2 regions of the Streptomyces sp. NPDC087859 genome follow, and region 2 is predicted to be linked to the other one. Evidence: riboswitches for the same ligand, from Rfam matches in the RefSeq annotation. Region 2 holds a riboswitch; the other holds the start of a gene.
What was found. A riboswitch is a leader RNA that binds a small molecule or an ion and turns the genes downstream of it on or off. The one in region 2 is predicted to bind glycine.
Positions count from the first base shown of each region.

Region 1: linked by a shared signal. The riboswitch ahead of gcvP (aminomethyl-transferring glycine dehydrogenase) and the one ahead of gcvT (glycine cleavage system aminomethyltransferase GcvT) in region 2 are both predicted to bind glycine.

Region 1 is NZ_JBIUUU010000020.1:5,612-20,176, reverse strand. It holds gene ACIOHP_RS38680 (amino acid transporter) at 1-1,486, shown strand, start outside; gene ACIOHP_RS38675 (hypothetical protein) at 1,622-2,149, shown strand; gene ACIOHP_RS38670 (DUF1707 domain-containing protein) at 2,127-2,723, opposite strand; gene ACIOHP_RS38665 (helix-turn-helix transcriptional regulator) at 2,819-3,223, shown strand; gene modA (molybdate ABC transporter substrate-binding protein) at 3,424-4,251, shown strand; gene ACIOHP_RS38655 (ABC transporter permease) at 4,248-5,102, shown strand; gene ACIOHP_RS38650 (ABC transporter ATP-binding protein) at 5,108-6,205, shown strand; gene gcvP (aminomethyl-transferring glycine dehydrogenase) at 6,268-9,153, opposite strand; glycine riboswitch at 9,327-9,423, opposite strand; gene ACIOHP_RS38640 (PRC-barrel domain-containing protein) at 9,555-9,932, shown strand; gene ACIOHP_RS38635 (DNA polymerase IV) at 9,967-11,328, opposite strand; gene ACIOHP_RS38630 (MerR family transcriptional regulator) at 11,386-12,033, opposite strand; gene ACIOHP_RS38625 (bifunctional nuclease family protein) at 12,285-12,758, opposite strand; gene ACIOHP_RS38620 (MerR family transcriptional regulator) at 12,837-13,574, opposite strand; gene ACIOHP_RS38615 (FHA domain-containing protein) at 13,620-14,513, opposite strand.
Region 2 is NZ_JBIUUU010000015.1:802-15,366, reverse strand. It holds gene ACIOHP_RS33235 (helix-turn-helix transcriptional regulator) at 89-1,105, opposite strand; gene ACIOHP_RS33230 (thioesterase family protein) at 1,167-2,021, opposite strand; gene ACIOHP_RS33225 (alpha/beta hydrolase) at 2,158-3,378, shown strand; gene ACIOHP_RS33220 (trimeric intracellular cation channel family protein) at 3,287-3,943, opposite strand; gene ACIOHP_RS33215 (ABC transporter ATP-binding protein) at 4,010-5,242, opposite strand; gene ACIOHP_RS33210 (ABC transporter ATP-binding protein) at 5,254-6,351, opposite strand; gene ACIOHP_RS33205 (ABC transporter permease) at 6,348-7,346, opposite strand; gene ACIOHP_RS33200 (ABC transporter substrate-binding protein) at 7,457-9,256, opposite strand; gene ACIOHP_RS33195 (ABC transporter permease) at 9,326-10,336, opposite strand; gene ACIOHP_RS33190 (enhanced serine sensitivity protein SseB C-terminal domain-containing protein) at 10,650-11,450, opposite strand; gene ACIOHP_RS33185 (enhanced serine sensitivity protein SseB) at 11,623-12,393, opposite strand; gene ACIOHP_RS33180 (AAA family ATPase) at 12,474-13,136, opposite strand; glycine riboswitch at 13,358-13,467, shown strand; gene gcvT (glycine cleavage system aminomethyltransferase GcvT) at 13,611-14,565, shown strand, end outside.

The DNA of each region.
Region 1 (14,565 bases), on a different contig from region 2:
CAGCGCCCTGCACGACAAACAGCTGCTGATCACTCTCATCCTGGTCGCCCTGCTCGGCGCGGTGTTCCTCAAGGGCTTCCTGGAGGCGATCGGCGTCGCGGTCGTCCTGGTGGGCATCTACCTCGCACTGAACGTCGTCGTCGTGCTCGTCGGCCTCTGGCACGTCGTCACCGCCGGACACGTGGTCACCGACTGGTCGACCGCCCTGACCAACGAGCACGGCAATGTCTTCGTGATGATCGGCGTGGCCCTGATCGTCTTCCCCAAGCTCGCCCTCGGCCTCTCCGGGTTCGAGACCGGCGTCGCCGTCATGCCGCACGTCAAGGGTGACCCCGGCGAGACCGAGCAGAACCCGGCCGGCCGGATCCGCGACACGAAGAAGCTGCTCACCACCGCCGCCGTGATCATGAGCTGCTTCCTGATCGCCACCAGCTTCATCACCACCCTCCTGATCCCGGAGAAGGAGTTCGAGTCCGGCGGCCAGGCCAACGGCCGCGCCCTCGCCTTCCTCGCCCACGAGTACCTGGGTGGCGCCTTCGGCACGGTCTACGACGTCTCGACGATCGCCATCCTGTGGTTCGCCGGCGCCTCCGCGATGGCCGGCCTGCTGAACCTGATGCCGCGCTACCTGCCCCGCTACGGCATGGCCCCGCACTGGGCCCGGGCCGTCCGCCCGATGGTCATCGTCTTCACTCTGATCGCCTTCCTGGTCACCTGGATCTTCGACGCCGACGTCGACGCCCAGGGCGGCGCCTACGCCACCGGCGTACTGGTCCTGATCAGCTCCGCCGCGATCGCGGTGACCATCGCCGCCCGCAAGGCCGGCCAGCGCAACTGGACCATCGGCTTCGCCGTCATCTCGGCGGTGTTCCTCTACACGACGGTCGTCAACGTCATCGAGCGCCCGGACGGCGTGAAGATCGGCGCCTGCTTCATCGCCGGCATCATCCTGGTCTCCCTGCTCTCCCGTCTGGCCCGGGCCTTCGAGCTCCGCGTGACGAGCGTGACGCTCGACCCCATGGCGGAACGTTTCATCAGGGACATCGCCAGCCGCAAGATCCGCTTCATCGCCAATGAGCCCGACCAGCGCGACAAAGCCGAGTACCGCGACAAGATCGAGCAGATCCGCGAGGACAACGACATCCCCGGCCAGGAGGACTTCGTCTTCGTGGAGGTCACGGTCCTGGACCCCTCCGAGTTCGAGGCGGGCCTGACGGTACGCGGCGAGGTCCTCCACAACCGCTACCGCGTCCTGACCCTGGAGTCCTCCTCCATCCCCAACGCCCTGGCCGCGCTCCTGCTCCACGTCCGCGACACGACCGGCTGCACCCCCCACATCTACTTCGAATGGACCGAGGGCAACCCCTTCGCCAACTTCCTCCGCTTCTTCCTCTTCGGCCAGGGCGAGGTAGCCCCCGTCACCCGAGAGGTCCTCCGCGAGGCAGAACCGGACAGGGCCCGCCGCCCGAGGGTGCACACGGGCTGACGGTCGAAGAGACCGGATGCCCAGACCACACCCGCGCCCGCGCTGCCATAGAAATCGCGTCATTCTTCAACGGAACGACGTCAGAGCACCGCCAGTGACGGCACACCCACCCCCGTCCCGCCCTACCGTCGACTCATGCGACCGAGCGGACGGAGCAACCCCCCACCCTCGGCCGACGACCGCCACTGGCGTGGCACCGTCCGGCTGGCGGCAGGCCTCGCCCTCACCTTCGACGCCCTGACCCTGTTCGTCGACTGGGACATGGGCACCCTGACCCTCACCCGCGCCCTGCTCTGGCTCACCCTGTCCGCCGCGGTCTTCGCGGTCCTCTTCCCGCAACGCATCACCGCAGGACCGGGCTGGCTGGAAGTACAGGGCCTCGCAGGCCACCACCGGGTCCACACGGACGCCCTGGTATCGGTACAGCTCTACGGCAGGATCTCCGCGCACCTGATCCTCCGCGACACCCACGGCAACCGCCTGGAATGCGACCCCCGTGTCCTGATCACCAATCCCTTCCTCTGGCACGAACTGGACACGGGCGTACGCCACTCGCTCGAACACGGCACTCTGCGCCAGAGCACGGACGCACTGCGCCACCTCGGCCGGGAGATCGACGACGAGACCGCCCTGTCGGTACTCAGGGCGTCCGGGATCTCCTGAGGAACCCCCGCCGCCCCCGGGCCACGACCTTGCCGTACCGCAGCCGCCCGCCGACCTCCACCCGCAGCACGACAGGTGTGCCGGAGTCACCGGCAGGACGCGTCTTCACCTGGGCGTACTCGACGACGAGCGCGTCGGTCTCCACCACGACGCCGGGCCGCGTCACCAGCCGCAGCGTCCCGCCCCGCATGTCGAGGTCGACATGGAGCGTGTCGTACGTGATCACCGCGTCGGTGAAGTCGAGCGTCACGTCACCCCAGGAGGACTCGACCTCGAGCCGCCGGGGTACCGTCCACCCGTCGCCGCGCACGGCCGACCCGCCCTGCTGCTCGATCCGGACGACGTCCTTGACCTCGCCGGCCGCGTCCGCCGGAAGGTCCGCCGTCAGCCCGGCCAGCTCCCCCAGAGTGCGGGCGGACAGGGCGGCCTCCAGTCTCTCGTCCAGCTCCTCAGCGGTCAGCCGGCCGTCCCCCGCCGCGACACGCAGCACGTCCACGACCCGGTCCCGGTCCATATGCGAGGCCCTCAGCTCGACCGGTGCGCCCCCGCCACCCCGCGCCAACTCACCCGACATGCCCTCACTCCGATCCCAGGCGTCGAACTAAAGCTATATCGCGTTATACCCAACGCTCAACCCCGCACCCTCCGTTCCCCGTTGATGCCCCTATCGTGATCCGCATGCAGTCGTACACGATCGGCCAGGCGGCCCGACTCCTGGGCGTGAGCCCCGACACCGCGCGCCGCTGGGCGGACGCGGGCCGGATGGCGACCCACCGCGACGAGGCCGGGCGTCGGCTCATCGACGGCCAGGACCTGGCCGCGTTCTCCGTCGAGCTGGCCAGGGGCGACACCGGCGACGAGGAGCCGTCGTACACCTCGGCCCGCAACGCCTTCCCCGGCATCGTCACCGCGATCAAGCTCGGCGACGTCGCCGCCCAGGTCGAGATCCAGGCCGGCCCGCACCGCCTGGTCTCCCTGCTGACCCGCGAGGCCGTCGAGGAACTGGGCCTGGAGGTCGGCATGGAGGCCACGGCCCGCGTGAAGTCGACAAACGTACACATCGACCGCACCTGAGCCCCCTCCAGGCCCCCGGGCCCCGAGCCCCCGTACCCCCGACAAGGCAGTCTCGTACAAACGCACATGCGCACCCCAACCCGCGATGGGGCCGGATCATGCGATGCGACAGGAGACTTACGCCTTGCATATGCGGCAGTATCATCGCCGCAGGGTCTTCGACAGGCCCCTGCCCGAAGACCGTGAAGGAGCAGACCGTGATGACCCGTTCCGCGCGCCGGACCCGTCGCACCCGCCGCACCCTGCGGCTGACCGGTGCCGGCGCCGCCGCGCTGCTGGCCCTGACCGCCTGCTCCTCCTCCGACTCCGACTCCGCGGGCTCCGACACCTCGGCGTCCGAGTCGGCGAAGCTGTCCGGCACGGTGAACGTCTTCGCCGCGGCCTCCCTGAAGGAGAGCTTCACGACCCTGGGCAAGGAGTTCGAGAAGGCGCATCCCGGCACCGAGGTCACCTTCAACTTCGGCGGCAGCGACACCCTGGCCGCCAGCATCACGAACGGTGCCGGCGCCGATGTGTTCGCCGCGGCCAGCCCCAAGACCATGAAGATCGTCACGGCCGCGGAGGACGCCACGGGCACGCCCGCCACCTTCGTCCGCAACCAGCTGGAGATCGCCACCCTGCCGGGCAACCCGGACAGGATCACCTCCCTCAAGGACCTCACCGAGTCCGGCCTGAAGGTCGTGCTGTGCGACGCGGAGGTGCCCTGCGGTGCCGCCGCCCAGAAGGCCCTCGACGCCGCCGGCCTCAAGCTCACCCCGGTCTCCTACGAGCAGGACGTCAAGAGCGCTCTGACGAAGGTCGAGCTCAAGGAGGCCGACGCCGCGGTGGTCTACAAGACCGATGTGCGGGCCGCGGGTGACAAGGTGGAGGGCGTGGACTTCCCCGAGTCGGCCGACGCCATCAACGACTACCCGATCACCCTGCTCAAGGACGCCCCCAACGCCGCCGCGGCGAAGGCGTTCATCGAGCTGGTCCGGTCCGCCGAGGGCCAGAAGGTCCTGACCGCGGCCGGGTTCCTCAAGCCGTGACCTCCCTCGGCAGGACCGGCGCCGCGGACACCCTCAAGGGCGGTCCGCGACGGGGACGCGGCCGACAGCCGTTCAAGGGCGTGCCGCTGCCCCTCCTCCTTCCGGCCCTGCTGGGCCTGGCGTTCCTGATCCTCCCCCTGGTCGCCCTGCTGGTCCGGGCCCCCTGGAGCACCCTCCCGGAGCAGCTGACCAGCGCCGAGGTGTGGCAGGCGCTACGTCTGTCCCTGGTGTGCGCCACGGCCGCGACCGCCCTCAGTCTCCTGATCGGCGTCCCCCTGGCCTGGCTCCTGGCCCGCACCGAGTTCCCCGGCCGCGGTCTGGTCCGCGCCCTGGTGACCCTGCCCCTGGTCCTGCCTCCGGTGGTGGGCGGCGTGGCCCTCCTGATGGCTCTGGGCCGCAACGGCATCGTGGGTCAGTGGCTGGACTCCTGGTTCGGCGTGACGCTCCCCTTCACCACGGCGGGCGTCATCGTCGCGGAGACCTTCGTGGCGATGCCGTTCCTGGTCATCAGCGTGGAGGGCACTCTGCGCGCGGCGGACCCCCGCTACGAGGAGGCGGCCACCACCCTGGGCGCCTCCCGCTTCACCGCCTTCCGCCGCGTGACCCTCCCCCTGATCGCCCCCGGCATCGCGGCCGGCGCCGTCCTCGCCTGGGCCCGGGCCCTGGGCGAGTTCGGCGCCACGATCACCTTCGCCGGCAACTTCCCCGGCCGCACCCAGACCATGCCCCTCGCGGTCTACCTGGCCCTCCAGAGCGACCCGGCAGCGGCGATCGCCCTGAGCCTGGTGCTCCTGGCGGTGTCGATCGCGGTACTGGCGGGCTTGCGGGACCGCTGGATGACGGCGTCATGACGACCATGCGACCCTCAGCCGCCGACGGCGCCAAGCCCCCACAGGGGCCACCCGCACCCGACGACAATGGCCTCCACGCCCACCTGATCGTCACCCACCCCACCTTCCACCTCGACATCACCCTCACGGCAGCCCCCGGCGAGGTGGTGGCCCTCCTCGGCCCCAACGGCGCAGGCAAGACCACCGCCCTACGCGCCCTCGCCGGCCTCACCCCCCTCACCGCCGGCCACCTGCGCCTCGACGGCACCGACCTGGACCGCACACCCCCCGAATCCCGCCCCGTCGGCGTCGTCTTCCAGGACTACCTCCTCTTCCCCCACCTCACAGCCCTGGACAACATCGCGTTCGGTCCCCGCTGCCAGGGCGCGACAAAGGCAGAGGCCCGCCGACAGGCGACCGAGTGGCTGACCCGCATGGGCCTCGGCGACCACGCCACAGCCAAACCCCGCAGCCTCTCCGGCGGCCAGGCCCAACGCGTCGCCCTGGCCCGTGCCCTGGCCACCCACCCCCGCCTGCTGCTCCTCGACGAACCCCTCGCCGCCCTGGACGCCCGCACCCGCCTGGAGGTCCGCTCCCAACTCCGCCGCCACCTGGCCGACTTCGAGGCGGTCGCCGTCCTGGTCACCCACGATCCCCTGGACGCGATGGTCCTGGCCGACCGCCTGGTCGTGATCGAACACGGACAGGTCGTCCAGGAGGGCACCCCATCCGACATCGCCCGCCACCCCCGTACGGACTACATCGCCCAGCTCGTGGGCCTGAACCTCTACAAGGGCCGGTCGGAAGGCCACACGGTCCACCTGGAGGCCGGCCCCGACATCACCACCACCGAGCACCTCACGGGAGAGGCCTTCGTCGCGTTCCCCCCGTCCGCCGTGACCCTCTACCGCGACCGCCCCACCGGCTCCAGCGCCCGCAACCTCTGGCGCTGCGAAGTGGCCGGCCTGGAGACCCACGGCGACCAGATCCGCGCCGACCTCACCGGCGAACTCCCCCTCGCCGCGGACCTCACCACGGTCGCCGCGGCGGAACTCGACCTGCACCCGGGCGCGGAGATCTGGGCCGCGGTCAAGGCGACGCAAACGCACGCATACCCGGCGTAAAGGCCACACGGTCCTAAAAAAGATGGGCCCCGCCGAAAGCGGGGCCCATCTCCACAACCGGCTCAGTCCTCGTAGGCGTCCATCGGCGGGCAGGAGCACACCAGATTCCGGTCACCGAAGGCCTGGTCGATCCGGCGCACCGGCGGCCAGTACTTGTCCGAGACCGACACCCCGGCCGGGAACACGGCCTCTTCGCGCGTGTACGCGTGCTCCCACTCCCCGCCGAGCGCCCGGGCGGTGTGCGGCGCGTTCCGCAGCGGGTTGTCGTCCGCGGGCCACTCGCCGGCGCCGACCTTCTCGATCTCCCCGCGGATCGCGATCATCGCGTCGCAGAACCGGTCGAGCTCGATCAGGTCCTCGGACTCGGTCGGCTCGATCATCAGCGTGCCCGCCACGGGGAACGACATCGTCGGCGCGTGGAACCCGTAGTCGATGAGCCGCTTGGCGACATCGTCGACGCTCACTCCGGTCGCCTTGGTCAGCGGCCGCAGATCGATGATGCACTCGTGCGCGACCAGCCCTCCAGGGCCGGTGTAGAGCACGGGGTAGTGCGGTTCGAGCCGCTTGGCGATGTAGTTGGCACCGAGGACCGCCACCTGCGTGGCGCGCTTGAGCCCCTCACCGCCCATGAGCCGGACGTACGTCCACGAGATCGGCAGTATCCCCGCGGACCCCCACGGCGCGGCCGAGATCGGCCCGACACCCGTCTCCGGCCCGGCGGCCGGCTGCAGCGGATGGTTGGGCAGATACGGCGCCAGATGCGCACGCACACCGACCGGCCCGACGCCCGGACCGCCACCGCCGTGCGGGATGCAGAAGGTCTTGTGCAGGTTCAGGTGGGAGACGTCCCCGCCGAAGTGGCCCGGCTTGGCGAGCCCCACCAGGGCGTTGAGGTTGGCACCGTCGACGTACACCTGCCCGCCGGCCTCGTGCACCTGCGCACAGATGTCGGCGACGTGCTCCTCGAACACACCGTGCGTCGACGGGTACGTGATCATCAGCACCGACAGTTCGTCGCGGTACTGCTCGATCTTCGCCCGCAGATCCTCGACGTCGATCTCGCCGTCCTCGGCGGTCTTCACGACGACGACCTTCATCCCGGCCATGACCGCGCTCGCGGCGTTGGTCCCGTGGGCGGAGGACGGGATCAGACACACGGTCCGCTGCTCGTCACCGTTGGCCCGGTGGTATCCGCGTACGGCGAGCAGTCCGGCCAGCTCACCCTGCGACCCGGCGTTGGGCTGCAATGACACCTTGTCGTATCCGGTGACCTCGGCGAGGCGCTCCTCCAGCTCACGGATGAGCGTGAGATAGCCCTGCGCCTGCTCGGCGGGCGCGAAGGGGTGCAGCTGCCCGAACTCGGGCCAGGTGACCGGCTCCATCTCGGTGGTCGCGTTGAGCTTCATGGTGCAGGAGCCCAGCGGGATCATGCCGCGGTCGAGCGCGTAGTCCCGGTCGGCGAGCCTGCGCAGGTAGCGCAGCATCGCCGTCTCGGAGCGGTACTGGTGGAAGACCGGGTGCGCGAGGAACTCGTCGCTGCGCAGCAGCGCGGCCGGCACGGCGTCCTCGGTGACGGCGTCGAGCGCCTCGACGTCGCCCTCGACCCCGAACGCCGACCATACGACGCTCAGCTGGGCCCGCGTGGTCGTCTCGTCGCAGGAGGCGGAGACCCGGTCGGCGTCCACGAGGTGCAGGTTGACGCCGTTCTCGCGCGCGGCGGCGACGACCTCGGCGGCCCTGCCCGGCACCCGGGCGGTCACCGTGTCGAAGTAGGCGCCGTGCACGACCTCGACACCACCGGCGGTGAGCCCCGCGGCGAGGATGCCCGCGTAGCGGTGGGTCCGCCGCGCGATGTCCTTCAGCCCCTCGGGCCCGTGGTAGACGGCGTACATCCCAGCCATCACGGCGAGCAGCACCTGCGCGGTACAGATGTTGCTGGTCGCCTTCTCCCGGCGGATGTGCTGCTCACGGGTCTGCAGGGCCAGCCGGTACGCCTTGTGCCCGTCGGCGTCCACGGACACACCCACGAGCCGCCCGGGCAGGCTGCGCGCGAACTTCTCACGCACCGCCATGTAGCCGGCGTGCGGCCCGCCGAAGCCCATCGGCACACCGAAGCGCTGTGTGGTGCCGACCGCGATGTCGGCCCCGAGCTCACCGGGCGACTTCAGCAGCGTCAGCGCGAGCAGATCCGCGGCGACGGTGACCAGTGCTCCGAGCTCGTGCGCCTGCTCGATCAGAGGCTGAATGTCCCGTACGGCACCGGAGGCGCCGGGGTACTGGACGAGCACGCCGTTGATCTCACGACCGGCGACGTCGGCCGGAATGCCGTCGCTGAGGTCGGCGACCACGACCTCCACACCGGTCGGCTCGGCACGGGTCTCGATCACGGCGATGGTCTGCGGAAGGGCGTCCGCGTCGACCAGGAACAGCCCCTTCTTGTTCTTGCCCATGCGCCGGGACAGGGACATCGCCTCGGCGGCCGCCGTGCCCTCGTCGAGCAGCGAAGCACCGGAGGTGGGCAGTCCGGTCAGCTCGGCGACCATGGTCTGGAAGTTCAGCAGAGCCTCGAGCCGTCCCTGAGAGATCTCGGGCTGGTACGGCGTGTAGGCGGTGTACCAGGCCGGGTTCTCCATGACATTGCGCAGGATGACGGGCGGCGTGAAAGTCCCGTAGTACCCGAGCCCGATCATGGAGCCGAGCACCTGGTTCCGATCGGCGAGCGAGCGAAGCTCGGTCAGCACCTCGGCCTCGGTGCGAGCACCGGGCAGGTCGAGGTCATCGGCGTTCTTGATCACATCCGGCACCGCGGCGGCGGTGAGTTCGTCCAGCGAGCCATAGCCGACGTGCGCGAGCATCTTGGCCCGCGCCTCCTGGTCGGGCCCTATGTGGCGCTGCTCGAAGGGGATCCCCTGCTCGAGTTCGGTGAGCGGAGTGCGGTGGGCGGTCATTACGGAGGCCTCCTGGTCTGTCACGACCTGCGAGGGGCACCACGGCACGGGTACCCGGACGGCCTCCCCCTCTGTCATCTCAACCTGAGAGCTTCACCGGGGGCCCGAGGGCTCCCGGCTTTCACCGTCGGTGAGAGCGGAAGCCGTACTCCCGCCCTGCTTTCCAGAGTGGCCTCGTCCATGCGGTACGTGTGCCTGAGAGATTCCGGGGAGGATTTGCTCCTTCGGCGCCTCCGAACGGTGTCCGGAGGACTCTCCCGCACAGGGTCGGCAGCCGCTTGTCAGCCTAGCAGCGAGGCCGACGCGGATCCCTCGAGATCCCCTCGAGTGGCCACCTCCCCCAATGTGCTCTTTCGTAGTGCTTACGGATGAGCTGCGAGCCGCGACCTAGTGGAGGGCCCGTGCAGACCGATATCGATCCCCGGAACCTGATCGGCCGCAAGGCCTTCGACCGCAACGGCACCAAGATCGGCACGATCGACGAGGTCTACCTCGACGACGCCACCGGCGTACCGGAATGGGCGGCCATACGCACCGGCCTCTTCAGCAGGGACGCCTTCGTCCCCCTGGAGCCCAGCGAACTCCGCGAGGGCAGCCTCCGGGTCCCCTTCGAACGAGCCCTGATCAAGGACGCGCCGGACTTCGGCGTAGGCCGTCACCTCTCCCCCGACCAGGAACTCCAGCTCTACCACCACTACGGCCTGGATGTGGCCCCAGCACCCCCCTTCCCGGACCGGGACTTCGGCAGGCTGGCAGGCACGGAGGACGCGGAAGCCTGAGACAGCGGCGCACGACAGGCGGGGGAGACGGCACTCAGCCCCCGCCGGGGCCACCCGCACACACGACCGGCACCAACGGCAACGGCTCAGCCACCACCAACGCGGGATCCTCCACCGAAAACGTCCGCACCCGCCCCGGCTCGGAATCCGGCGTCTCGAACCTCACGGTCACCCTCCCCAGCCCGCTCCCCTGCACCCACCCGTGCCCGAACTCGTCATGCCGCACATCGTGCCCCGAGACCCACCGCCGCTCGACGGGAACCACCGGCGACTCCTCGGCCACCTCGTCCCGCTGTTCCTCCTCCGTAAGCTCGGCGCGCTCCCCCGCGGCCTGGGCGAAAAGATCCTCCTGCGTGTAGTCGGCAAGCCCGCTCACCCCGACCCCCAGCAACCGCACCCCACCCGTCGTGTCCACGGAGTCCAGCAACCGCGCCGCGGCCTCCCGCACCACCGCCACGTCATCGGTCGGCCCCCGCAACGTCTCGGACCGCGTCAACGTGGAGAAGTCGTACCGCCGCACCTTCAGCACGATGGTCCGCCCCGACAGCCCGGCCCCCCGCAACCTCCGCACACACCGATCCGCCAGCCGCTGCACCTCCAGCCCCACCCGCAGCCGGTCATGGATGTCCACGTCGTACGTGTCCTCGACCGACACGGACTTGGTCTCCCGCTCGGCCACCACGGGCCGCTCGTCGTACGCCATCGCCATCGCGTACAGCCCGTGCCCATGGGCCTTGCCCAACAGCCGTACGAGCTCGTCCTCCCCCGCCTCCGCGATCTCGTCGACCGTGTGGATACCGGCCCGCCGCAGATGGTCCCCCGTCGCCGGCCCCACCCCTGGCAGGATCCGCACCGACTTGGGCCCCAACAGCGCCCGCTCGGTCCCCGGCTCGATCAGCACCAGCCCGTCCGGCTTGGCCTGCTCGGAGGCGATCTTCGCGAGCATCTTGGACGCGGCGAGCCCCACCGACCCCGTGAGCCCCGTGACGGCCCGTATGTCGGCGCGCAGCTTCCCCCCGGCCAGCCGCGCCGACTCCTCGTCCCAGGCCGTTCCCCCGGCCTCCAGATCCACGAACGCCTCGTCGAGGCTGAGCGGCTCCACAAGCGGCGACAGCGCCCGCAGCAGCCCCATCACCTGCTCACTGATCGACCGGTAGAACCCGAAGCGCGGCACGAGGTACGCGGCGTTCGGCGCCAGCCGCCGTGCCTGGGCCATGGGCATCGCGGAATGCACACCGAACACCCGGGCCTCGTACGACGCCGTGGCCACCACCCCACGCGGCCCGAGCCCGCCCACCACGACGGCCTTCCCTCGCAGGCTCGGCTTGGACGCCTGCTCCGCCGAGGCGAAGAAGGCATCCATGTCGAGATGCAGGATCGTGGGCGCGGTTCTCACATGTCCGATGCTGCCCTACGCCACTGACAATGCCCCGGCGCAGGCGTGGAGCGGCCCTCAGACCGCCCGGTTGCGCCGCCGCGCCAGCTCGTCCGCCGGGTTGTGCCCTACAAGGGTCTCCCCGGTGTCGATCCGCTCCCCGTGCAGCTGCGACAGCGCGCTCTCGACGTCCCGCCACACGACGCCCACGGCGATGCCGAAGATCCCCTGACCGCCCTGGAGCAGCGCATGGACCTCGTCCGGCGAGGTGCACTCGTAGACCGTGGCGCCGTCGCTCATGAGCGTCATGCGCTCCAGGTCCCGGAAGCCGCGCTCACGCAGGTGCAGCACGGCGGTGCGGATGTTCTGCAGCGACACCCCGGTGTCGAGGAACCGTTTGACGATCTTCAGGACGACGACGTCCCGGAAGCTGTAGAGGCGCTGCGTCCCCGACCCGTGGGCGGGCCGCACGCTCGGCTCCACGAGCCCGGTGCGCGCCCAGTAGTCCAATTGCCGGTAGGTGATGCCTGCGGCCGCACAGGCCGTCGGACCGCGGTAGCCGATCTCCTCGGACGCCATGGACGTCGCCCCTCCGCCGCTGCTCGGCACGACCGCCGGTCGCTGCGGAGCGTGGTCGGCCGCGCTGCTGTGAAGCGGGTACGGGCCGCTCGCCCCCAGACTGCGTCCGGGAGCACCCCCAGCCGTACCGTCGCCGCTGCTTCTCACGCCGACCTCCGTCCTTGACCTGCCTTCTCGACGGTAGGCAGTCGCCCGGGGTGCGTCAACGATCGCCACACTCGGCACGCCGAGTGATAATCACCCTAGGAGTGGTTTCCCGTACCCCACCGCGGGGAAAGGCTAGCCGAATGCGCTCGGGACGGGCCGCAGGACGCTCTCACTCGCCGCTGGCAAATACCGGCATTTCAGTGGTCACCGGACACGGCCGCCCCGTCTCAGGCCGCGAGCCCGGCCATGCCTCACTGGCTGCTGGTGCCGAAGTCCTCGGGGGAGATCTGGTCGAGGAACTCGCGGAACTTCTCCACTTCGTCCTCCTGCTCGTCCGGGATGGCGATGCCCGCGTCGTCGAGCACACCGTCGCTCCCGTAGATCGGCGTCCCGGTGCGCAGCGCCAGCGCTATGGCATCGGAAGGCCGGGCACTCACCTCGACTCCGCTGGCGAAGACCAGCTCCGCGTAGAAGACGCCCTCACGCAGATCCGTGATGCGTACTTCGGTGAGCTCCTGACCGACGGCTTCCAGCACGTCCTTGAACAGGTCGTGGGTCAGCGGTCGTGCGGGGGCCATGCCCTGCTGGGCGAAGGCGATCGCCGTCGCCTCCCCCGGCCCGATCCAGATCGGGAGGTAGCGGTCGCCTCCCACTTCACGCAGGAGCACGATCGGTTGGTTGGAGGGCATTTCGACCCGGACACCTACGACATCGAGCTCGTTCACACAGCAACCCTAGGCCGTGCCCGGGACGTTTGGGTAGTCGGGCAGGAAACGGGGGGACGGATCCGGAGTGCGAGGCCCTCAGGGCAGCCGCACACCGAGGGCGGTCTGCACCAGCGCCGCATGCAGTTTCACCGTGAGCCCCGCCAGTTCCTTCGTACGGGCTTCCGCGTGCGCCCGCGTCTGCGGATTGCGGTGCCGCCTCAACGGGGCCACCACCTGGTCCACCAGGCCGGCCTCCCGGTCGGCGGCGGCCTTCATCACCCGCAGATGCCTCGGCTCGATCCCGAACCGCCCCAGCTCGAGGACGAGCGCCGCCACCGTGACCGTCTCGGCGTCGTACGCCCCGTCCGGCAGCGCGGCGATCAACCCGTACGACTCCCACTCCTCGAGCTCCCGCTCGCCGATGTCGGCTGCGACGAGCAGCTCGGCCCGCCCGATCCGTACGGCGGTGGGCGCCTCGAAGGTGTCGGGCAGCGCCTCACCGTCCCGCTGACGCCCCACGACGGGCAGCGCGACGGCCTCGCCCCGCCCCATCGCGTCCAGGTGCTCCCGGATCACTTTGAGCGGCAGATAGTGGTCCCGCTGCATCCTCAGCACGTGTGCGAGGCGCTCGACATCCTCCGGGCTGAACTTGCGATACCCCGAGGGGGTCCGCCGCGGCTCGATGAGCCCCTCCGACTCCAGGAAGCGGATCTTGGAGATGGTGACTTCGGGGAACTCGTCACGCAGCGCGTTCAGCACCGTGCCGATGCTCATCAGCCCACTGTCCGCGGCGGCGGCACCGTCCCGGGCACCGCCGCTCGGTGTTTGAAGCATGGACCTTCCCTGGGGGTGTACCCCCGGACGGAGCCCGGGGGCGGGTCAGTAGCCCCGCTGGCTCGCGTAGAAGACCAGCCGGTACTTGCCGATCTGCACCTCGTCGCCGTTGTGCAGCGGCACCGAGTCGATCCGCTCACGGTTGACGTACGTGCCGTTGAGGCTGCCCACATCGGCGACGGTGAACGAACCGTCCGGCTGACGACGGAACTCCACATGCCGGCGCGACACCGTCACGTCGTCCAGGAAGATGTCGCTCTGCGGATGACGTCCGGCCGTGGTCAGCTCACCGTCCAGCAGGAAGCGGCTGCCCGAGTTCGGCCCGCGGCGCACCACCAGGAGCGCGGAGCCCAGCGGCAGCGCGTCGACGGCCGCCTGTGCCTCCGGGGAGAGCATGGGCATCTGCGTCTGCCCGGTGACCTCGGCGTCGTAGGCCTCGAGACCGGAGATGGAGATCGTGGAGGTCGTCTCCGACGGACGCTCGGGTGTACCCCGCAGCGGCGCACCACAGTTGGAGCAGAAGCGGCTGTTCTCCGCGTTGCGGTTACCGCACCTCGTACACACCAGGGCCGACATGGAAAACTCTCCACCCGTACTTGAGGTTGACGGTTGCCCGAAACCTATGCCGCCGGACTGCGCAGGGTCAACAGACGGCGCGCCCTGACCTCCGGGAACGTCGCCGCCCAGCTGATCCCGGAACAGCGGGCGCTGGCCCTCCGCGTCTGGCTGTGCGCGATGACGAGCGGTCGCGTTCGCGTTGTCGCTACCCTCTCGCGCGCTCTTGCCGAACAACTTCGCAAACAACTTCACGGGCGATTCCCCTTGACCGAAACAGACCCGCCCGTGGGGCAGGACGAACCCTGATTGCATACACCGGCCGACCCGGACATCCTCACAACGTCCGTATCCACCTGACAGTTTCCACCACGCACCACCCAATCGGTGCGCCGACCCCCCGCAACCTCATGCCCTGGCCGGACGCCGCCCATGC
Region 2 (14,565 bases):
GAGTCCTGAGGGCTGGAACTCAATCAACGCGGCTTAGGGCTTCCTTGAGTGATCGCTGTCCCCGGCCTGTGCGCAAGGCAAAGCCCCCCTAAAGGACCGCGTCTGACCTGCTGCTTCCTCCGGTCCCGTCTTCTACTTGCTGGTACAGGCCCGTGACAGAAGCGGCCGCCCGGAACAGTTCCTCGCGCACCTCGGGAGGAGAGAGCACCTCAACGCGGTCGGAGAACTGGAGCAGTTGGCGGGCCTCGCCGAGCTCGCCGTACGACATCCGGACCGTCACCCACTCCCCCGCGCCGTCGTCCTCGCCGTCGTCCGCGGGGAGTTCGGCCAGCCACGGGCCGTTGAGCCGCAGGAACAGGTCGAGGCGGTCGCGCCGGACCCGGACGACGACGTCGATGCCGCCCGGCTGCTTCTCGACCTCGCGGCGCAACACCTCCCACACGTCGGCGAGTTCGACGCCCGGGCGGCGTTTCACCGGGTGGTCGAGCACAGTCGCCGCCCGCACCCGGTCGGCGCGGAACAGCCGCGGCCTGCCCCGCCGGTCGGCGACGAGGTACCAGACGCCGGCCTTGGAGACGAGGCCGTACGGGTCGACGGTGTACGTCCTCGGTTCCGGCCGCCCGCCGTGCCGGTAGCGCAGCCGGAGCCGGCGGTCGGCGAAGACCGCGTCCTGGAGCACGTCCAGGTCGACGGCGGCCCGCGGTCCGCCCTTCCAGCGGGTGGCGTCGACGAGGATGCGCCGGGCGGTCGCCTCGGCGGCGGGCCGATGGGGCGCGGGCAGCGCCGCCATCACCTTGCGCAGCGCCGAGCCGAGCGCCGCGTCCAGACCGAGCGCGGCATGCGCGCCCTGGGCGGCCAGGATGAACAGGGCACGGGACTCGTCGGCGGTCAGCCCGGTGACGTCCGTACGGAATCCCGCGAGCAGTTCGATGCCCCCGTGCCGCCCGCGTTCGGCGTAGACGGGGACACCCGAGGCGGACAGGGCCTCGATGTCCCGGTAGATGGTGCGTACGGACACCTCCAGTCGCTCCGCAAGCTCGTGTGCGGGGACGCGGCCGCGGGTCTGCAGGAGCAGCAGGATCGACAGGAGGCGGTCGGATTTCACCCCACCAGGATCCCTCCCGCGCGGCAGGCACCCACCGGGAGCGGCCTGGACCGGCGTCGGATCAGCCGAGCCTGACGCGGGCGAGCTGGCGGGACTGGGCGACCAGGCGGTCCGTGCTGTCCCAGACCTCGGCGTCCTCCTCCAGGAAGCCGCCGGCGAGGTTGCGGGTGGTGATCGAGACGCGGAGGGGGCCCGGGGCGGGGCGGCAGCGGACGTGGACCGTCAGCTCGACCGTCGGGACCCAGCCCTTGAGGCCGATCTCGAAGGCGGTGGGCGGCAGCGCGTCCACCGCGAGGAGGAGCGAGAAGGGGTCGGCGTCACGGCCGTCGGCGAGGCCGAACCAGGCCCGCATCTCGCCCTTGCCGGACGGCGCGCCGAGGGCCCAGCCCAGGGTCGACGGGTCCAGCTTGAGCATCAGCCGGTCGGTGATGGCGGAACTGCCGTCGACCGGGGCCGGCCCGTCCTCGGGACCGAAGCACTGGTCCATGGGCGGGAACGCGGGCGGCTTCGCCGTCGTACGGACGTCGTCGGGCAGGGAGCCCAGGTCGCCGTAGGAGGCGAGGACGCGGATGCGTTCGATCTCGTTGCCCTGCTCGTCGTACTGGAAGAGCGAGGCCTGACCGGTGGAGAGGGTGCGGCCGGTGCGGACGATGTCCGTGCGGACGACCGCGGGGCCGGGCTGGGAGGCCGTCAGATAGTGCGCGGAGATCGTGAACGGGTCGGCGTGCGGCAGGGCATCCGCGAGGGCGCGGCCGAGGACGGCCAGAAGGTAGCCGCCGTTGACGGCGCTGATGATCGTCCAGCCGGCGGAGAGGTCGATGTCGTAGACGCCGGGCTCGCGGAGGGTGAGCGCGGTGTCGCGGTCGAACTCGCTGTCGCCGATCGAGGCCTGCGTGGCGGTAGCTGCTTCTGGCATGGCTGAACGGTACAACAAGTGATTACTAAGCGGTAGCTTTGCATGCGATCACACGAGGGTGAGAGCGGGGCAATTTCCTGGTAAGTGTCCGCACTCGTCCGTAAACCCGATGCCCCGCCGCCCCCTCTGTAGGGGCATGAGCCTCACCGGGACCACGTTCCTCTCCACACTGATCGTGCTGTCCGTCGTCGCCGTCCTCCTTCCGCTCCTCCTGTGGTCCCGGCTGCGGGGCCCCCGCGCCCTGCGCGCCGCAGGACGTCTGCTGATGGTCGTCTTCGCGCAGGGGACCGCCGTCGCCCTCGTCTTCGTCCTGGTCAACAACCAGAACAACCTGTACGACGACTGGGCCGACCTGCTCGGCACCGGCGACCACGTCCAGCAGGCCGCGGACCTGGGCGCCGACGGCACCGGCGGTATCGCGCTGCAACGGCTCCCGAGAGTCCGGCAGCACTTCACCGACACCTCCGGACCCGGGATGCGGGGGGTCCGGGAGACCCAGCTCGAGGGCCGGGTGTCGGGGGTGAACGCCGAGGTCTACGTCTGGCTGCCGCCGCAGTACGGCCGGCCCGCCTACCGGCACCACAGGTTCCCCGTGGTCGAACTGCTGTCGGGCTACCCGGGCTCGGCGAAGGCCTGGTTCGGATCGCTGCACGCGGCGGACCAGTTGCGGCCCCTGATGCGGGACGGCCGGGTGGCGCCGTTCATCATGGTCGCCCCGCGCATGAACCTGCTGGCGGGGGTGGACACCGGGTGCGCCAACATCACGGGCACCGTGAACGCCGACACCTGGCTCAGCGTCGACGTGCCGAAGATGGTCACGGACAACTTCCGCGCCCAGGCCGGTCCGGCGGGCTGGGCGGTGGCCGGCTACTCGGCGGGCGGGCACTGCGCGACGAAGCTCGCCGTCGCGCACCCCGACCGCTACCGGGCCGCGGTGAGCATGTCCGGCTACAACGACCCGATCGGCGAACGCAACTCACTGGCCGCCGAGACACCCGCGCTGCGCCGCGCCAACAACCCCTACGTGCTGCTGCGCGAAGCCCGCACCCCGCCCGCGATCGCGCTCTACCAGTCCGGCCAGCCCGGCGACGGCTACGAGGCGGCCACCGGCCTCGAGCAGATAGCGAAGGCGCCGACGACCGTGCACGCCGTCTACGTCCCCAAGAGTGCGGGCGGCCACAACATGGCGCTGTGGCGGCCTCAGGTGGTCCCGGCGTTCCGCTGGCTGACCGAGGAGATGGGGCTGCTGCACGACCGGGCGGGAGCTACTCCTCGCGCACGGTCGAGCGCCGGTTCCAGGCCCGCGGAGCTCGCCAGTGGAACCGCATCGCCAGCAGCCGCAGCACGAAGGCCGTGAGGGCCGCGAGCCCACTGGTGAACGAGGTGAGGGCGTCGTAGCGGATGCACAGGGCGACCATGGTGGCGCCGACGATCGCCGGGACCGCGTACAGGTCGCGGTCCCAGCGCAGCAGCGAGGGCACCTCGTTGGCGAGCACGTCCCTGAGGACACCGCCGCCGACGGCGGTGGCGAGGCCGAGGGTCACCGACTGGGTGAGGCCGAGCCCGTACTCGTACGCCTTGGTCGTCCCGGCTACGCAGAACAGGCCGAGGCCGGCCGCGTCGAAGACGTTCACGCCGACCTGGATGCGCTCCACGTGGGGGTGCAGGAAGAAGACCAGCAGGGCGGCGAGCAGCGGGGTGACGAAGTAGCCCAGGTCCGTGAAGGCCGCGGGCGGTACCGCGCCGATGATCAGGTCCCGGAACAGTCCACCGCCCAGCGCCGTGACCTCGGCGAGGACGGCGATGCCGAAGACGTCGAAGTTCTTGCGGACGGCCAGCAGCGCGCCGGAGATGGCGAAGACGAAGATGCCGATCAGATCGAGCGTGTGCTGGACGGAGGGGCTGAACAGGTTCTGGAACACCCCCATATTCTCACCCAGCAGTAAGCCCCCGCCTTACAAATGAAGGCGGGGGCTCGCTGGCAGGACTTACTTCTCCTTGGAAGGAGCTTCCGGCTCTTCGGAAGGAGCTTCAGGCTCTTCCGTCTCCTCGGCGGTGAGGTCGGCGACCTCCGCCGCCACCGCCGCCGACGTCTCCGCCGACTCCGCGAGCACCTCGTCCGCGACCAGCTCGGCCGCCTCCTTGGCGACCGTCAGCAGGACGGTGTCCTGCGGGGCCTGGTCCTCGAAGTTCTCCGGGTGGTGGCAGGCGACCTGCTGACCGGGCTTGAGCTCGACGAGCTTCGGCTCGGTCGTCTTGCAGATCTCCGTCGCCTTCCAGCACCGGGTGTGGAAACGGCAGCCGCTCGGCGGGGAGATCGGCGAGGGCACGTCGCCCTTGAGCAGGATGCGCTCGCTCTTGGCGTTCTTGCGCCGCGGGTCCGGGATCGGCACCGCCGACATGAGCGCCTTGGTGTACGGGTGCATCGGCGCCCTGTACAGCGACTCACGGTCCGCCAGCTCGACGATCTTGCCGAGGTACATCACCGCGATCCGGTCCGAGACGTGCCGGACGACCGAGAGGTCGTGCGCGATGATCACGTACGTCAGACCGAGTTCCTGCTGGAGGTCGTCCAGCAGGTTCACGACCTGGGCCTGGATCGACACGTCCAGCGCGGAGACCGGCTCGTCGGCCACCACGAGCTTCGGGTTGAGCGCGAGCGCGCGGGCGATGCCGATGCGCTGACGCTGACCGCCGGAGAACTCGTGCGGGTAGCGGTTGTAGTGCTCGGGGTTGAGACCGACCACCGACAGCAGCCGCTGGACCTCCGCCTTGATGCCGCCCTCGGGCGTGACGCCCTGGAGCTTGAAGGGGGCGCCGATGATCGTGCCGATGGTGTGGCGCGGGTTCAGCGACGAGTACGGGTCCTGGAAGATCATCTGCACATCGCGGCGCAGCGGACGCATACCGCCCACCCCGAGGTGGGTGATGTCCTTGCCCTCGAACTCGACCGTGCCGGCGGTCGGTTCGAGCAGCCGGGTGATCAGCCGGCCCATCGTCGACTTGCCGCAGCCCGACTCGCCCACGACACCGAGGGTCTCGCCGGACTTGACCTCGAAGTCGATGCCGTCGACCGCGCGCACCGCGCCGACCTGCCGCTGGAGCAGGCCCTTCTTGATCGGGAAGTGTTTCTGGAGCCCGGTCACCTTCAGCAGGGTCTCGCCCGGGGCGGCGTCGCCCTTGGTGATCACCGTGCCATCGCTCTGCGCAGGGATGCTCACTTTGTCCTCGCTCACAGCTTCGGCGCAATCTCTTCGATCCAGATACGCTCCCGCTGCTCCTGCGACATGTGGCAGGCGGCCCAGTGCTGGCTGCCCACCTCCGACAGCTCGGGGCGGACCGTGCGGGTGACGTCGTCCTTCGGGATGTCCGCGTACGGGCAGCGCGGGTTGAAGGCGCAGCCGGACGGGATGTTGATCAGCGAGGGCGGGGAGCCCTTCACCGGGATCAGGCGCTCCTGCTGGTCGCGGTCCAGGCGCGGCATCGAGCCGAGCAGACCCCAGGTGTAGGGGTGTCGGGGCTCGTAGAACACCTTCTCCGCCGGACCGCGCTCGACGCAGCGGCCGCCGTACATAACCAGGATGTCGTCGGCGAGCTCGGCGACGACGCCCAGGTCGTGGGTGATGATGATGACCGCGGAGCCGAACTCCTTCTGCAGATCCCGAATCAGGTCGAGGATCTGCGCCTGGACGGTCACGTCCAGGGCGGTCGTCGGCTCGTCCGCGATGAGCAGTTCGGGGTTGTTGACCAGCGACATCGCGATCATCGCGCGCTGGCGCATACCGCCGGAGAACTCGTGCGGGTAGCTGTCCACCCGCTTGTCCGGCTGCGGGATGCCGACACGGTCGAGCATCTCCACGGCACGGCGCTTGGCGGTCTTCTTGTCGACCTTGTGGTGGATGCGGTACGCCTCCACGATCTGCTGGCCGATCGTGTAGTACGGGTGCAGCGCGGACAGCGGGTCCTGGAAGATCATCGCCATGTCACGGCCGCGCAGCTTGCGCACGTGGTCGGGGTCGGCGGTGAGCAGCTCGGTGCCGTCCAGCCAGATCTCGCCGGAGATCTGCGCCTTGCGCTTGCCGTACTGGCCGGCGGTGTGCAGGCCCATGATGCCGAGCGAGGTCACCGACTTGCCGGAGCCGGACTCGCCCACGATGCCGAGGGTCTTGCCCTTCTCCAGCTGGAAGCTGAGCCCGTCGACGGACTTGACCAGACCGTCGTCGGTCGGGAAGTGCACCTTCAGGTCGCGCACTTCCAGGAACGCGGTCGGCGCGGGCGAAGCGGGGGTGGGCTCGCCCACGGCCGCTCCGCTCTTGCTGAGTTCGGTCATGCGAGCCTCACTCGGGGGTCGATCACGGCGTACATGACGTCCACCACGAGGTTGGCGATCAGCACGGCTACGGAGGTGATCAGGGTGACGCCCAGGATGATGGGCAGGTCCTGATTCTTGATGCCGTTCAGCACCGCCTGGCCGAGGCCGGGGAGGCTGAACGTGGTCTCGGTCAGGATCGCGCCGCCGATGAGGGCGCCGAGGTCCATGCCGAGCATGGTCAGGATGGGCGTCATCGTGGAGCGCATGGCGTGCTTGCCGATGACGACCTGTTCCTTGAGGCCCTTGGCCCGCGCGGTTCTGATGTAGTCCTCGCCGAGGATCTCCAGCATGGTGGCGCGGGTGATCCGGGCGTACATCGCGGCGTAGAGGAAGGCCAGGGTGATCCAGGGCAGGATCATGCCGCCGAACCAGCCGGTGAAGCTGTCCTCGAGGGGCACGTACTCGCCCTCGATCCAGCCCAGGCTGTAGGAGAAGATCGCCAGGCTCAGCAGACCGGTGAAGTAGATCGGGAGGGAGACACCCGCGAGGGCGACGACCATCGCACCGCGGTCCCAGAGGCTGCCCCGCTTGAGCGCGGAGAGCACACCCGCCGAGACGCCGAGGATCAGCCACAGCACGGCGGCACCGAGCGCGAGTCCCAGGGTCACCGGGAAGCGGTCGGTCAGCACCGGCCAGACGGCCTGCTCGCTGCGGAAGGAGTAGCCGAAGCACGGCGCGGAGCAGTGGATGACGTCGCCGCCACCCGCATAGGTGCGGCCCGCGAAGATGCCCTTGAAGAACTCCCAGACCTGAGCGTAGATCGGGTCGCCCAGTCCCAGCTTCTGCCGCACGCCCTCGACAGCGGCGGGGTCGGCCTGCTTGCCCACGAAGCTCAGGGCGACGTCGACACCCGCCCACTTGGGGACGAGGAAGAAGATGCCGAAGACCACCATGATGATGACCACGAGCATCACTGCGGCGGCAAACAGCCGCCTGATGAGGTAAGCGAGCACAGCTCTCGGCCCGCCGCGGATCGCGGGCCACCGGAGGTCGTCCGATGGCCCGCGATCACACGTCGCCGGCCTTCACCTGCCTTTCGTGCCGTTCGGCGGGTGTGCCGGGATTACTTCGAGGACTTCAGACCGAGGTTGACGAAGTCGTACATGCCGCTGTAGTTGTCCGACGTGTAGACGTTGGCCAGGCGGTCACCGCGCCAGTTCACGAACTTCTCGAAGACGAACGGCAGGTAGTAGCCACCGTCCATCACCGCGTGGTTGATGTCCTTGGCGAGCTGGAGCTTCTCCGCGTCACCCTGCGTCTTGACGTAGGTGTCGAACAGACCGTTGATCTTCTTGTCGTCGATCATCGCGAAGTTGTTGTTACCGCTCTCCAGGATGTACTTGCCATCCCACAGCGGCAGACCGAAGCCCTGGACGGACGGGAAGTCCGCGCCCCAGCCCATGATGATGATGCCGAAGCCCTTCTTCTTCACGTTCGAGGGGCTGCCGATGATGCCGGAGGTCTGCGAGCCGTCGTACTGCTCGATGTCGACGGAGATGCCGATCTTCTTCAGCGAGGCCTGGAGGGACTCGGCGGTGGCCACCTCGACCGGCTTGTTGTTACGCACCGCGATGGTGGTCTTGAAGCCGTTCGGCTGACCGCAGGCCTTCAGCTCTTCCTTGGCCTTGGCGACGTTGCCGTTCTTGTTGGCACCGGCGAGCTCGTACGGGTCGTAGGACTGGCCCTCGGAACCCGGAACGGTCGGCGGGAGCATGTTGGTGCCGATGTCACCACCGGCGACCGGGCCACCGCGCGCGGTCTGCAGCGAGACGTGGTCGGCGCCGTAGATCACGGCCTTGCGGCAGTGCTCGTTGTCGAACGGCTTCACCGTCTGCGGGAAGACCGCGTAGCGGATGTAGCCGGAGACCGGGTTGTCCAGGTTGGCCTTGTGCTCCTGGAGGGCGCTGGTGCGGCCCTGCGGGGACAGACCGGTCTGGTTGATGTCCAGGTCGTAGTCACCGGCGAGCAGACGGGCGTCCAGGTCGTTGGCGTTCGAGAAGAACTTGACCGAGATCTTGTCCGGGTACGCCTTGCGGATCGGGTCCGAGGCCTGGTCCCACTTGTCGTTGCGGACCAGGACCAGGTCCTTGCCCGGGCTGTACGACTGGAACTTGTACGGGCCGGAGGAGAACGGCTTCAGGCCGTACTTGGACTTGGTGTCCTTGTCCTGGCGGACCGGGGAGGCCGAGACCAGGGCGAGGATCTCCTGGAAGTCGGCGTTGGCCTCGGGCAGCTTGAAGACGATGGTCTTGTCGTCCGGCGTCTCTATCGCCTTCAGACCGAGCTTGTCCGCGGAGGTGTCCTTGTACGGGCCCTTGTACTCGCCCTTGGGGTCGAGGACGTCCTTCAGGTACACCGGACCGCCGGACAGCACGTCCTGCGCCCAGACGCGCTCGATGCCGTACTTGACGTCCTTGGACGTGATCGGCTTGCCGTCCTCCCACGTGATGCCGTCACGCAGGGTGTACGTGTAGGTCTTGCCGTCGTCGGAGACCTTGGCCAGACCGGTGGCGAGGTCCGGCGTGAGCTCGGTGCCCTTCTCGCCCGGCGCGGCGGCACCCGTCACGAGCTGACGGCTGTAGTAGCGCGCGAAGTTCCACATGAAGCCGTAGTAGCCACGCGTGGTGTCCCACGAGTCGGCGTCCTGGGCACCGGCGAACTTCAGCTCGCCGCCCTTCTTGGCCAGCGAGGCCTGGGCGACCTTGTTGTTCGCGGCGTTGAAGCCGGCCGCGCCCGATGAGCTGTTGTTGCCGTCGCCGTCATCACCGCCGCCGCCGCACGCCGCCGTGGTCAGCAGCGCGGCGACCGCGGCGACAGCGGCAAACGCCTGCTTCCGCCGCCCTGAGGTGCGTTGGGTAGTCACGATCTCGGATCCTCCGGATTTGATGAGAGACCCCGTGTTGGTGCCACGGGACGCTTTGTGTACGGCAGTTCAGCGGGAACCCTTCGGGTCCAGCGCGTCACGCACGCCGTCGCCGAAGAGGTTGAAGGCCAGAACGGTGATGAAGATCGCTACACCGGGGACCACCATGTACGTGGGGTCCGACTTGTAGTAGTCGATCGCGTTCGAAAGCATCTGCCCCCAGGAGGCCGTGGGCGGCTTGACGCCCACGCCCAGGAAGCTGAGCGCCGCCTCGGTGAGGATGTTGGTGGGGATCATCATCGTCGTGTAGACGATGATCGGCGCGACCAGGTTGGGCAGCAGTTCCTTGAACAGGATGTAGAACCGCCCGGCGCCGAGCGAGCGGGCCGCCTCGACGTATTCACGCTCGCGCAGCGAGAGCGTCTGGCCGCGCACCACGCGTCCGATGTAGGGCCAGCCGAAGAAGCCGATGACCAGGATCATCACGAACAGGCGCACGTCGGTGCCGGTCAGTCCCAGCATCTCGTTCGGCATGACGGAGACCAGCGCGATGATGAAGAGCAGCTGCGGGAAGGCCAGCAGGCCGTCCATGACCCGGCTGATGGCCGAGTCGATCCAGCCGCCGAAGAAGCCGGCCAGGATGCCCAGGATCGTGCCGATGACGACGGCGACGATCGCGGACAGGAAGCCGACGAGCAGGGAGATGCGGGCACCGTAGAGGACCCGGGCGAAGATGTCCCGGCCGTTGACCGGCTCGACCCCCAGCCAGTGGTCGCCGCTGACGCCGCCGAAGGACCCCTTGGGGGTGCCGAACAGCGGGTCGATCAGGTCTTTGTCGTTGTACGTGTTCGGGTCCTGCCCGTACAGGTTGGTGATCACCGGCGCGAGCAGTGCGACGACGATGAGGAAGAGCACGACAATGCCGCCCGCGAGCGCCAGCTTGTCCCGCTTCAGGCGCTCCCAGGCGATCCGTCCCAGGGAACGCCCCTGTACGGCCTTGGCGTCGGCGCTGATAACCGCCGCTTCTTCGGCCGCGCTCGGGGCCGCTTCCGCGGTCGGCTCGTGCAGTGGTGCCGTCATCTGGCAGGGGCCCCTCTCAACCGGCGGTAGCCGGCCTTCACTTGCCGCTGTGGCGGCGTGATCAGTCCGTCGTACACAGGGGCGAACCCACCCCTGCTGCGGGAGTCTTCAACGCTTTGGCGATCTGTTGCCAGACTTGGCGGTGAAAGGATGCATAAACGTGATGCGGCTAGGAGGGTTCCGTTATCCGGACGCCGGGTAACGGCCGCCGGACGGGGACCAGTTGGGACAATGAGGGCCTCATAGGGGCTATCTCCCCTCATCTACGCGCGCAGATACACTCTCGTAACAGTAGAGCCTGTGACTGTCTGGATCAGTAGCCGCCGGGCGCCGGAGGGTAGCCGTACCCCGCCGCCGGGGCCTGGGCCGGAGCCGCCGCGTGCGCCTCGCGGTCGTAGAAGGGGCGGGCGCTCGCGCGCATCCACATCGCGACCGGGTCGTACTCGTCGGACATGGCGACGGTCGACACCGGCAGCCCGTCCGGGACCGCGCCGATGGACTGCTGCATCATCGCCCGCACCGAGTCCACGGCGGGCGGACTGGTGTCGTACACGTCCAGCCCGATGGCGAGGTACGGCGCTCCGAGCGCGGGCTGCACCCAGGCGCGGCGCAGCGAGCGGACGGCCGGGGTGCGGTGGGCGTTCTGCGCGATCAGGCCGTAGAACTGCGGAATCTCGATCCCGGGCTCCGACAGCCGCAGCGGGCCGGCGGGCTGGCGCTCCAGACCGGTGGCGATCCGGCGCAGGTCGAGCCAGGGGATGCCGACGCCGCCGCCGGGGGCGTGCGGGTTGAGCCAGAGGCCGAAGTGGTCGGGGTAGAGGGTGCGGGCGACGTCGACCCCGTCGACGACCTCGTAGGAGCGGTTCCACCCACTGGCGCTCAGTTCCTGGGCGGAGGTGACGCACGGGGCGTATCCGTACCCGCCCACCTCCATGTTTCCGTACTGGGCGTCCGGGGAGCCCGACTGGCCGTGCCAGAGGAGCATCCAGATCTGGCCGGAGGAGGGGGTGGCGAGGGCGCGGAGGAGTGCCTCGTAGGCGTCGTATCGCCCTGGCGTCACCTGGCGCAGCATGTGCTCGACCTGGCCGGTCGCGGCGGTGCCGCTCGCGCTCACCTTCTACCGCCCCTTCGGGAAAGTTGCGTGTGTCTGCCGACAGCTTAAGCGGTGGGAGCTCGGGGCTTGCGTGGTCTGTCGGCTGCGGGTGTGTGGGGGTTGATCGCGCCCACGCGGCGGAGCCGCAAATCGACACAGCCCCGCGCCCCCGGGTCGGTGCCCCTGGCGGCGTTTACACGTCCCCTTGGTAGAACGGGCGTACTTTTTGTCGCATCCAGTGGCCGACCGGATCGTCCGCCACGTCCAGCAGGACCAGGTTCACCGGCCACTGCACCGGGGTCCGGCTCAGGGCGCGGCCCAGTGCGTCCATGGGGAGGGTACGCAGGTCGCCCTCCCACTGGGAGAGTTCGACTCCCACGAACATCACGGGCTCGGCCGTCTCGATCGAGGCAAGGCAGCGGCGGGCCGTGCGGACCACGCCGGTCGCGGCGAACTCGGCGGAGGCGGCGGCGAGGAAGTCGACCGGGTCGTCCTGCCAGTCGGGCTCGTAGAGCTTGACGCGGCCGCCGGTGTTGGGGCCGTCCAGCGGGGTGCGGCCGACGCGGCAGAGCTCGGCGACGGCGGGCGGCGGGAGCGGGACGCCGACCACACCGTCCGGGTTCACGGCGATCCCGATGTGCGGGGGCAGACCGCGCGCGAACTCGACCGCGGGCGCGATCGTGTACGCCATGTGCCCGCCCGCGACGTGCCGGAACTGCTCCTCGGAGCTGAAGACCGGGACGTACGCCTGACCCTCGATCTCCATGCTGGGCAGGTCCAGGGGGCCGGCGTGCGGGCCGCCGCCGTTCGGCAGCGGGACCCAGACGAAGCTGCGGCCCAGGACCTCGATGATCCGGCCGCCGGCCGCGGGCATGCCGAGGGAGGCCGAGAGCACCTCCTCCAGCTCGTTGCCGGGCCATCCGCCGCCGTACGGATGGGGGTGTGCCTGTGCCGGGAATGCCATCTGTCCGTCCGCCTGCCGAGTGCTGCCGCTTGTGGCCTGTCTGTGGCTGAAAAGGCTAGCGGGTGTGGAGGCGGCTGAGGTCAGCCCGTGAAACCGACCCGGCGCAGGGTGTCCGCCGCGTCGCGGTCGAGGAGCACCGCCGAGCCGACGCCCTGCGGCAGGTCGCCCTTGGCCACGGAGCGGATCAGCCGGTCGGCCGCGGTGCGGTGCCGCAGGAAGGCGTACCTGGAGACGCCGCGGCCGCGCTCGCGCTGCCCGGCCAGGGCGGTGTCCGGGGTGACGTCGAGCAGCAGCAGATGCAGGGTGCCGCCCCGGCGGCGGGCCTCGCGGGCCAGCCAGCCGCGCACCCAGGACTGGGTGCCGCAGTCGTGCACGACGACACCCTTGCCGGAGCGCAGGGCGCGGAACAGACCGAGGTAGTGGGCGGCGCGGACGAGGGGGCGGTAGATCGCGTACGGCAGGAAGCGCGGCGCCCGGTCGTCCCAGCGGTCGCGGGTGTCCTGGGAGTCGATCCGGATGCCCTTGACCGTCCGCCGCATCAGGGTGGACTTGCCGCTGCCGGGCAGGCCGGTGATCACGACCAGGTCGTCCGGGGCGAAGAGCAGGGCGTGCGGGCTGTGGCCGGCGCGGTCGCGCAGGTCGCGGACGACCGGTTGCGCCGCGCACGTCTGCCGGGCCGGAGCGGCCGGCTGTGCGGGCAGCGCGACGGCCGACGTGGTGGCGTACGCAGTGGTCCTGTTCACCGTGATCGTCCTCCCCTGGGGCGGGTCACGAGTTCCCCTCCCCGTCGAGTGTAAAGAGAAGGTAATCCGCGGCGCCTCCTGTTTCCGTCCGTTTCTCGCAACAGGCCTGCTACAGGGTGCGGCGAGTGACGGTTGAGTCTGTGCGGCCCCTGTGGGAACCTCCCCTGCCCCGCCGGACGGATGCGTGCAATGATGTCCGCGCCAACTGCATACCGGCCGTTTGAATCCGCGCGGGAGAGTTCCGGGCCGTACGTCCTCGTACGAGTGCCCGGGCGCCGAAGGAGCAAGTCCCTCCCTTGAATCTCTCAGGCCCCGTTACCGCGCGGGCGAGGCACATCTGAAAAGCGAGCCGCCCTCCGGCGGCTCCACCCAAGGTGCAAGTCATGTCCCCTGCGGTCATGGCGAACCTCTCAGGTTCCGATGACAGATGGGGAGGAACGACCTCGCCGTCATGCCTTGGGAGACAACCGTCCGATGAGCAATGAACCCCGCCTCACCGCGCTCGATGCCCTGCATCGCTCGCTCGGCGCGACCATGACCGACTTCGCCGGCTGGGACATGCCCCTGCGCTACGGCTCCGAGCGCGACGAGCACAACGCCGTGCGCACGAAGGCCGGGCTCTTCGACCTCTCGCACATGGGCGAGATCACAGTGAGCGGACCGCAGGCAGCCGCCCTCCTGAACCACGCCCTGGTCGGCAACATCGCCTCCGTCGGTGTGGGCCGCGCCCGCTACACCATGATCTGCCGTGAGGACGGCGGCATCCTCGACGACCTGATCGTCTACCGGCTCGAAGAGACCGAGTACATGGTGGTCGCGAACGCCTCCAACGCCCAGGTCGTCCTGGACGCGCTCGTGGAGCGTGCGGCCGGCTTCGACGCCGAGGTGCGGGACGACCGGGACGCCTATGCGCTGCTCGCCGTCCAGGGACCGCAGTCGCCGGGGATCCTCGCCTCGCTCACCGACGCCGACCTCGACGGACTGAAGTACTACGCCGGGCTGCCCGGCACGGTCGCCGGCGTCCCGGCACTGATCGCCCGCACCGGTTACACGGGCGAGGACGGCTTCGAGCTGTTCGTGAAGCCCGAGCACGCGGTCGAGCTGTGGCAGGCCCTGACCAAGGCGGGCGAGGGCGTCGGCCTGGTCCCCTGCGGTCTGTCCTGCCGGGACACGCTGCGTCTGGAGGCGGGCATGCCGCTGTACGGGCATGAGCTCTCCACGGAGCTGACCCCCTTCGACGCGGGCCTCGGCCGGGTCGTGAAGTTCGAGAAGGAGGGCGACTTCGTGGGCCGCGCGGCCCTGCGCGAGGCCGCCGAGCGCGCCGGTCACGAGCCGCCGCGCGTCCTCGTCGGCCTGATCGCCGAGGGCCGCCGGGTCCCCCGCGCCGGGTACGCCGTGGTCGCCGACGGCCAGGTGATCGGCGAGGTCA